3 regions of the Vibrio sp. 1249-1 genome follow, and region 1 is predicted to be linked to each of the others. Evidence: riboswitches for the same ligand, from Rfam matches in the RefSeq annotation. Region 1 holds a riboswitch; each other region holds the start of a gene.

The links. A riboswitch is a leader RNA that binds a small molecule or an ion and turns the genes downstream of it on or off. The one in region 1 is predicted to bind thiamine pyrophosphate.
Region 2: it holds a riboswitch for thiamine pyrophosphate, as region 1 does, so the genes downstream of both, thiB (thiamine ABC transporter substrate binding subunit) here and thiC (phosphomethylpyrimidine synthase ThiC) in region 1, are expected to answer to the same signal.
Region 3: it holds a riboswitch for thiamine pyrophosphate, as region 1 does, so the genes downstream of both, thiD (bifunctional hydroxymethylpyrimidine kinase/phosphomethylpyrimidine kinase) here and thiC (phosphomethylpyrimidine synthase ThiC) in region 1, are expected to answer to the same signal.

Annotation. Positions count from the first base shown of each region.
Region 1 covers NZ_JAWOWJ010000024.1:1,500-3,768, reverse strand. The annotation lists gene thiC (phosphomethylpyrimidine synthase ThiC) at 1-1,238, opposite strand, end outside; TPP riboswitch at 1,404-1,502, opposite strand; gene crcB (fluoride efflux transporter CrcB) at 1,564-1,947, opposite strand; gene R7Z50_RS22905 (multicopper oxidase family protein) at 2,071-2,269, opposite strand, start outside.
Region 2 covers NZ_JAWOWJ010000012.1:78,134-80,402, reverse strand. The annotation lists gene thiP (thiamine/thiamine pyrophosphate ABC transporter permease ThiP) at 1-123, opposite strand, end outside; gene thiB (thiamine ABC transporter substrate binding subunit) at 165-1,157, opposite strand; TPP riboswitch at 1,230-1,366, opposite strand; gene R7Z50_RS18890 (flavin prenyltransferase UbiX) at 1,404-2,042, opposite strand; gene mpl (UDP-N-acetylmuramate:L-alanyl-gamma-D-glutamyl-meso-diaminopimelate ligase) at 2,048-2,269, opposite strand, start outside.
Region 3 covers NZ_JAWOWJ010000003.1:3,766-6,034, forward strand. The annotation lists gene R7Z50_RS06750 (TldD/PmbA family protein) at 1-923, opposite strand, end outside; TPP riboswitch at 1,235-1,342, shown strand; gene thiD (bifunctional hydroxymethylpyrimidine kinase/phosphomethylpyrimidine kinase) at 1,440-2,269, shown strand, end outside.

The sequences.
Region 1 (2,269 bases):
CCAAGGGTACGAAGCTCTGCAAATTGCGCTTCATCGTTAGCATCAGCAACCGAGCCAGGACGCAGACCATCACCAAGAGATAGTGCGACATCGTATTTAGCACAGATTTCACAGATCTCTCGAAAATGGGTGTATAAGAAGCTTTCTTGGTGATGCGCTAAACACCATTTCGCGATGATAGAACCACCACGAGAAACAATGCCAGTAACGCGTTTTGCAGTCATTGGCACATAACGAAGTAGTAAACCGGCATGGATAGTGAAGTAGTCTACGCCCTGCTCTGCTTGCTCAATCAGAGTATCGCGCATCACTTCCCAGTTAAGGTTTTCCGCCACACCATTCACTTTCTCAAGCGCTTGATACATTGGTACGGTACCGATAGGAACCGGACTGTTACGTAGAATCCACTCGCGAGTTTCGTGAATATTACGTCCAGTAGAGAGATCCATAACGGTATCGCCACCCCAGCGCGTTGCCCATACTAACTTCTCTACTTCTTCTTCAATCGAAGAAGTGACCGATGAGTTACCGATGTTGGCGTTCACTTTGACCAAAAAGTTACGCCCAATGATCATTGGTTCGGATTCTGGGTGGTTAATATTAGAAGGGATAATCGCGCGACCTTCGGCGACTTCTTTACGCACAAACTCGGCGGTAATGTCTTTTGGAAGATTCGCTCCGAAGCTTTGACCCGGATGTTGTTGATTCAGCACTTCATCGCGGTACTGAGCACGCCCCATATTTTCACGTAGGGCGATATATTCCATTTCTGGGGTGATAATGCCTTTGCGAGCATAGTGCAATTGAGTCACGCACTGCCCATCTTTGGCACGTCGAATACGTGGTAGATTGCCGTAACGAAGATCGTCTAGCGTTTCATCTTCTAGGCGTTCTTTGGTGTATACCGAGCTTACTTCATCGAGTAGTTCAGTATCGGCACGCTCTTCAATCCACCTTTCTCTCAGCTTAGGTAAGCCGTTGTAGAGGTCTATGGTGTGTTCTGGATCTGTGTATACACCCGAGGTATCGTAAACACGTACTGGCTCATTAGGCTCGAAAATGGGCGCTTCTTTTGTGCCTCCAATAAGGCTATCAGCGAGTGATATTTCACGCATTGGCACACGAATATCAGGACGTGAACCTTCTACGTAGACTTTGCTTGAATTTGGGTACGGTTGTACCGAGAGTGTATCAATGAACTGTTTTGCTTCCAGTCTCGCTTGCTTGCGACTCGACATAGCATTTTTCCTTGCTTTGTTATGCTTAGATAAAAAGTATTGGGATAAAAATGCTTGGCGGATAGATGCGACAAGAGGAATCGAATTAAGGACAAGTTGAGCGAGTGCTCTTCGTCTATAACAACATTCGACTATTTGATAGGTCGACCAGATAGAACCCTGGTGTAGATATCTTCTCTTGTTCCCTTCGCAGATTCTAATCTGATCAGGTTCAACGGATCCCGAATTAACGGTCTCAGCCTTATGGCACTCCGACAAGTAAAATCAGTATATAAAAACGGCTTGGTTAAACCAAGCCGACCTGATTAAGATTTGAGTATTTTTGCTAGCTACGCATCAATAATTGGAAACCAATCCACGCAGCTGAAATGCTTAACACGACATTCAGCAATACGTTCAATCCCATCTTAAAGAAAGCGCCCTGCTGCATAAGCAGCACGTTATCCATCGAGAAAGTAGAGAATGTGGTTAATGCGCCCAAAAAACCAAGACCGATGATTTGACGCCATGGGTCAGTGACCATCAACTCAGTTTCAAACGCAGCAATCAGTAGACCCATAATAAATGAGCCAACCACGTTCACGGTCAAGGTACCGTACGGAAAGCCACGACCGAGTAGCATCACACAAAGTTCAGAAATTAAGTAACGAGAACATGCACCAAATGCGCCACCCAATGCAATAAAACCCAAAACGGATAGTTGTCCCATAATTCCCCCAGAAAAGTTAATGGCGACATTGTAATCAAATTTACGGCAATAGTGATTATACAATCTTAGAATTCAGCAAAGTATAGCGCTTAAAACTTATCAAGATTTAAAAAGTTACAGGAGTCACTTTACTTCGATGTAACCCATCAAACCCGTCTTCATGTGTTCAATCACATGACAATGGTACATCCAACGCCCTGGGTTATCTGCAAAAAATGCCGCTTTCGCACTGCCATTTTTTCCAAGTAAGACCGTATCGGTATGAAACGGCTCATCAAGTTTTTTGCCATCTAACTCAAGAACAGTAAACGTGTGCCCATGA
Region 2 (2,269 bases), on a different contig from region 1:
GTCGCCCCATACCACAGACACATCAAGTGAAGGGGCTTGAACAATCAAAGCACCTAGGGCAGAAATAACAAAGGTCGCGATGATCATCGCGACCCCTAAACCTATTTTTGGAACAGAATTCAAAGGTAAAACCTATCTCATTCAGATGAGGATGGAAACGTCAGCTAAAACGTCAATGCGCTTTGCCATTCGCGAATCCAAGACTTACGCATTTTTGCCACTTCATCAGCACTAAAGCTCAACGACTTGCTTGGAACACTCAAAGTTTCAAAACCTTTAGGTAACTCAACGTCAGTGACTGGGTACATCCAGTTACCCGTTGGCATCGCCGATTGGAACTCATCACTTAAAATGAAACTCATAAATTGATCAGCAAGTTCTGAATTTTTTGCCCCTTTCACTTTGGCGGCTACTTCAACTTGCATGTAGTGGCCTTCAGCAAAATTCGCCGTAGCAAACTTCGAATCGTTTTCCGCAATTAAGTGGTACGCAGGTGAAGTGGTGTAAGAAAGCACTAAATCGGACTCACCATTGAGGAACATAGAATACGCCTCAGACCAACCTTTCGTGACCGTTACGGTTTTGCTCGCTAGCTTCTGCCACGCTTGCGTCACATCGTCGCCATAAATAGATTTCATCCATAGCATTAAGCCTTGGCCCGGCGTTGAAGTCCGCGGATCTTGGTAAATCACTTTCAGATCGTTGCGCGTTTCCACCAGCTCTTTCATGCTTTTCGGCGGATTAGCCAGTTTCTCTTTGTTGTACACAAACGCGAAGTAGCCGTAATCGTACGGTACAAACGTCGTGTCACTCCAACCGTTTGGTAACACTGTGTTAGCCGTATCCACATTGTGCTCGGCAAGCAGATCGGTTTTCTTCGCTTCTGCCATCAGATTGTTATCCAAACCTAATACGATGTCCGCTTTGCTATTACCGCCTTCAAGACGAAGACGATTCAGAATCGACACACCATCGTCCAACGCTACGAAGTTAACGTCACAGCCACATTTTGCTTCAAAAGCTTGCTCGATTTTAGGACCCGGCCCCCAATCTGCGGCAAAAGAGTCGTAGGTATAGATGGTTAATGTGTTTTCAGCGGCAAACGCTGAAGTAGAGGTGATTGCAGCTAGGGCAATCAGATTTAGAGTGGGTTTCACAGCTCGCTCTCCATGATTATTTCAGAGAAATAAGTTGAGCGGCACAGGGTTTGAGGCGGCTATTAAGGACTTCCAATATCCAGACTCAATTCCTACGCCAGCATTATCTGGTTCAGGTAATACGGGTCCCTAGTTAAACACTTAGGTCTCAGCGCCCCAATGCATTGATTGACTCAATGCTAAATGGGTTTGCTCCCCGATGAGTTGGATGGATTGTAAAGGTATTTGAGTGGTTACACAATCAGCTCACGAGCGCTGGTCATAACCCCAACGAGGCACCAAACCTTGCTCAATACCTAAGTGGTCGAGAATTCTCGCCACCATAAAATCCACTAAGTCTTCAATGCTCTTTGGCCGATGATAGAAGCCCGGAGCCGCTGGCATGATGGTGACGCCCATTTGCGACAGTTTGTGCATGTTCTCCAGATGTAGCGTTGAAAATGGTGTTTCGCGAACCACGAGCAACAGCTGCCCGCGCTCTTTCATTACCACATCAGCGGCCCGCTCGATCAAGTTATCTGACATACCATGCGCAATCGCTGCAACGCTTCCCGCAGAACATGGGCAAACCACCATTTGCTTTGGTGCAGCAGAACCAGACGCAACCGGTGAGAACCAGTCATCTTTACCGCAAACGGTGATGTTATCGGGATTGCAGTTCAGGTGCTCTACCAACGCTTGCTTTGCGGCTTCTGGCCCACTTGGCAGCTTAAGATTATGCTCGGTTGCCATCACAACACGAGCTGCCGAAGAAATCAGAACGTAGACATGATAATCCGCCGCAACCAAGCATTCTAAAAGACGAAGGCCGTAGGGAGCACCAGAAGCCCCCGTTAATGCCAACGTGATGGCTTTTTTATGAGAGGGTTGTGTTTTGTTTTGCATATAAATCAGGCTTTTTGTTTTAACTGCTCAAGAAGTTTTCCGTGAATACCACCAAAGCCACCGTTGCTCATGACTAGAATTTGGTCACCTGGTCGCGCACGTTCGACGATCTTGGCTACAAAGTTATCTATATCCGCATCGACAAACGCTGGCTGTTTGCATTGGTCGGCAATGTCTTGCACAGACCACTCGATATTATCTGGCTGGAACAAGAAGACTTCATCTGC
Region 3 (2,269 bases), on a different contig from region 1:
TCTTTGATCAATTGAGTGCGCTGAGTCTTCATGCCTTCATCATCAACATGAATCGAGCCCCATTCGTTAGTCATGGTGCCATCATCGACTGCATTCACTGCGGTGTGAGCAACCATTTCGCCCATCTTGTCGTGGAAGACTGATGCTTTCTTCGCAACTGAAGTGGTTTCTAACAAGTGACCACATGCTTCATGGAAGATAACGCCACCAAAGCCGTTACCAATCACCACCGGCATTTCACCCGATGGACAAGCATCCGCGCCAAGTTTTACTAACGCTTGCTGCGCGATAGTTTGACCTAGCTCTTTGGCATCAAGCTGTTCACTGAATTCCCAACCAGCAAGAGCGCCAGGACCTTCCATACCAGAAGACTGCTCATTACCTTTTTGCGCGACAGTGTTACCAGCAACACGAATGTAGTGGCGAGTATCGTCAACGTGTAGACCTTCTGAGTTGAAGATAGACACTTGTTGTTCACGCTGAAGCACGCTGCCAATAAACTGGCTGATATGCTCACTCTCAGCACGTGCGGCTTGGTCAACTTTCAATAGAAACGCGATTTTTGAATCTAGGTTAGCATCCTTACTTAGCGGCATGCGGCAACCATGTTGGATTGGGTAGCGGTTCAAATTCAAAGAACCCGCTGACGCGATTTGCTCACGCTTGTCTTTTGCAGCAAGCAGCGAGGTTACGCGCTTTAGTTCGGCTTCATCTGTGCTGTTAGTGTAACCGTAAAGCACCTTATGACCGAAAAAAAGACGAATACCGATACCAAAATCGATACCCGAGTTAACCTTATCCACTTCACCAGATGCGAGCTGGACAGTGTTGGTTTGGTGATGTTCAACGAATAGTTCAGCGAAATCAGCCCCCAAAAAGAGCGCATGATCGATCACTGACTTCGCTGTTACAGAATTAAGCATGAAGTCTCCTTGCTCGATGATCGTCTTAGCCATCCTAATTAACTGTGAAAAAGTTCAACAAAGTTAAATTGGCAACACGTTAAATTTTAACAGTTTTTTAACCTTGTTTTATGCTAATCCTTGCTTAACGAGACCACGATTATTTATTAAATATTCCAGGTTCTGCTCATTCACCAGAGCGTTGCACTAGTAAATTCCACCCAGCAAACCATTTAGGTGCTTACTTTATCACTCACCTCGCATAATTGAATACTCATTATAATTACGCTCAAAAAACGTATCCCTTCCGCAATGGTCCTGCTATCATCCGAACGAAATAGTCGGGGGGCCACACGACAAGTGTTGGCTGAGATCGAAATTCGAGACCCGTTGAACCTGATTCAGTTAGCACTGACGTAGGGAACTATGCACACTTTGCCTTTCGTCGCCCCTCTTAGGTAAGCGATAGCGATCGAAAAATCGATCTATCTGCAACGGTCAAAGTCAGTTCCTATACGTCTTGTAGTAGGAGCGACCATGACGCAGCAATCACAACCTCATTCACATCACACGCCAGCCTTGCCTACCCCTATCGTATTGACCATCGCAGGCTCAGACAGTGGTGGCGGTGCAGGTATTCAAGCCGACATCAAAGCGATGTCCGCAACCGGCAGTTTTGCTTGCTCGGTAATCACGGCGATTACTTCACAAAATACCCAAGGCGTTTCTGCGATTTTCCCCATTCCTCTCGACCATGTAGAGAGCCAACTTGATGCAGTATTTACCGACCTCAACATCGTGGCAGTCAAAGTGGGCATGCTGGCAGATTCCAACATCATCAAAGTCGTTGCAGACAAAATTAAACAATACCAGCCAAAACACCTCGTGATTGACCCTGTGATGGTGGCCACCAGCGGCGATCTATTACTGGAACAGTCGGCAATCAGCACTTTAAAAGAAGAATTGATTCCGCTCGCAGACATCATTACCCCTAACCTACCCGAAGGCGCAGCATTGACGGGTAAGCCAATGCCTCAATCAGAATCTGAAATGAACGATATGATTACCGACCTTCGTGCGCTTGGCGCCAAAGCTATTCTGCTCAAAGGCGGTCACCTTGAAGAAAATGAAAACAGCAACGATCTGCTTATCATGCAAGACAGTGCCGAGTTAATTAGCGCCAAGCGATTTCCAACCAAAAACACCCATGGCACAGGCTGTACACTTTCTTCCGCCATTACGTCTTATCTTGGCCAAGGCAACAACCTACACAAAGCGGTGCACCTGGGTAAGCAGTACATCAGCCAAGCTATCGCACACGCTGATGAATTGGATGTAGGTAAAGGCCATGGCCCTGTGAACCACTT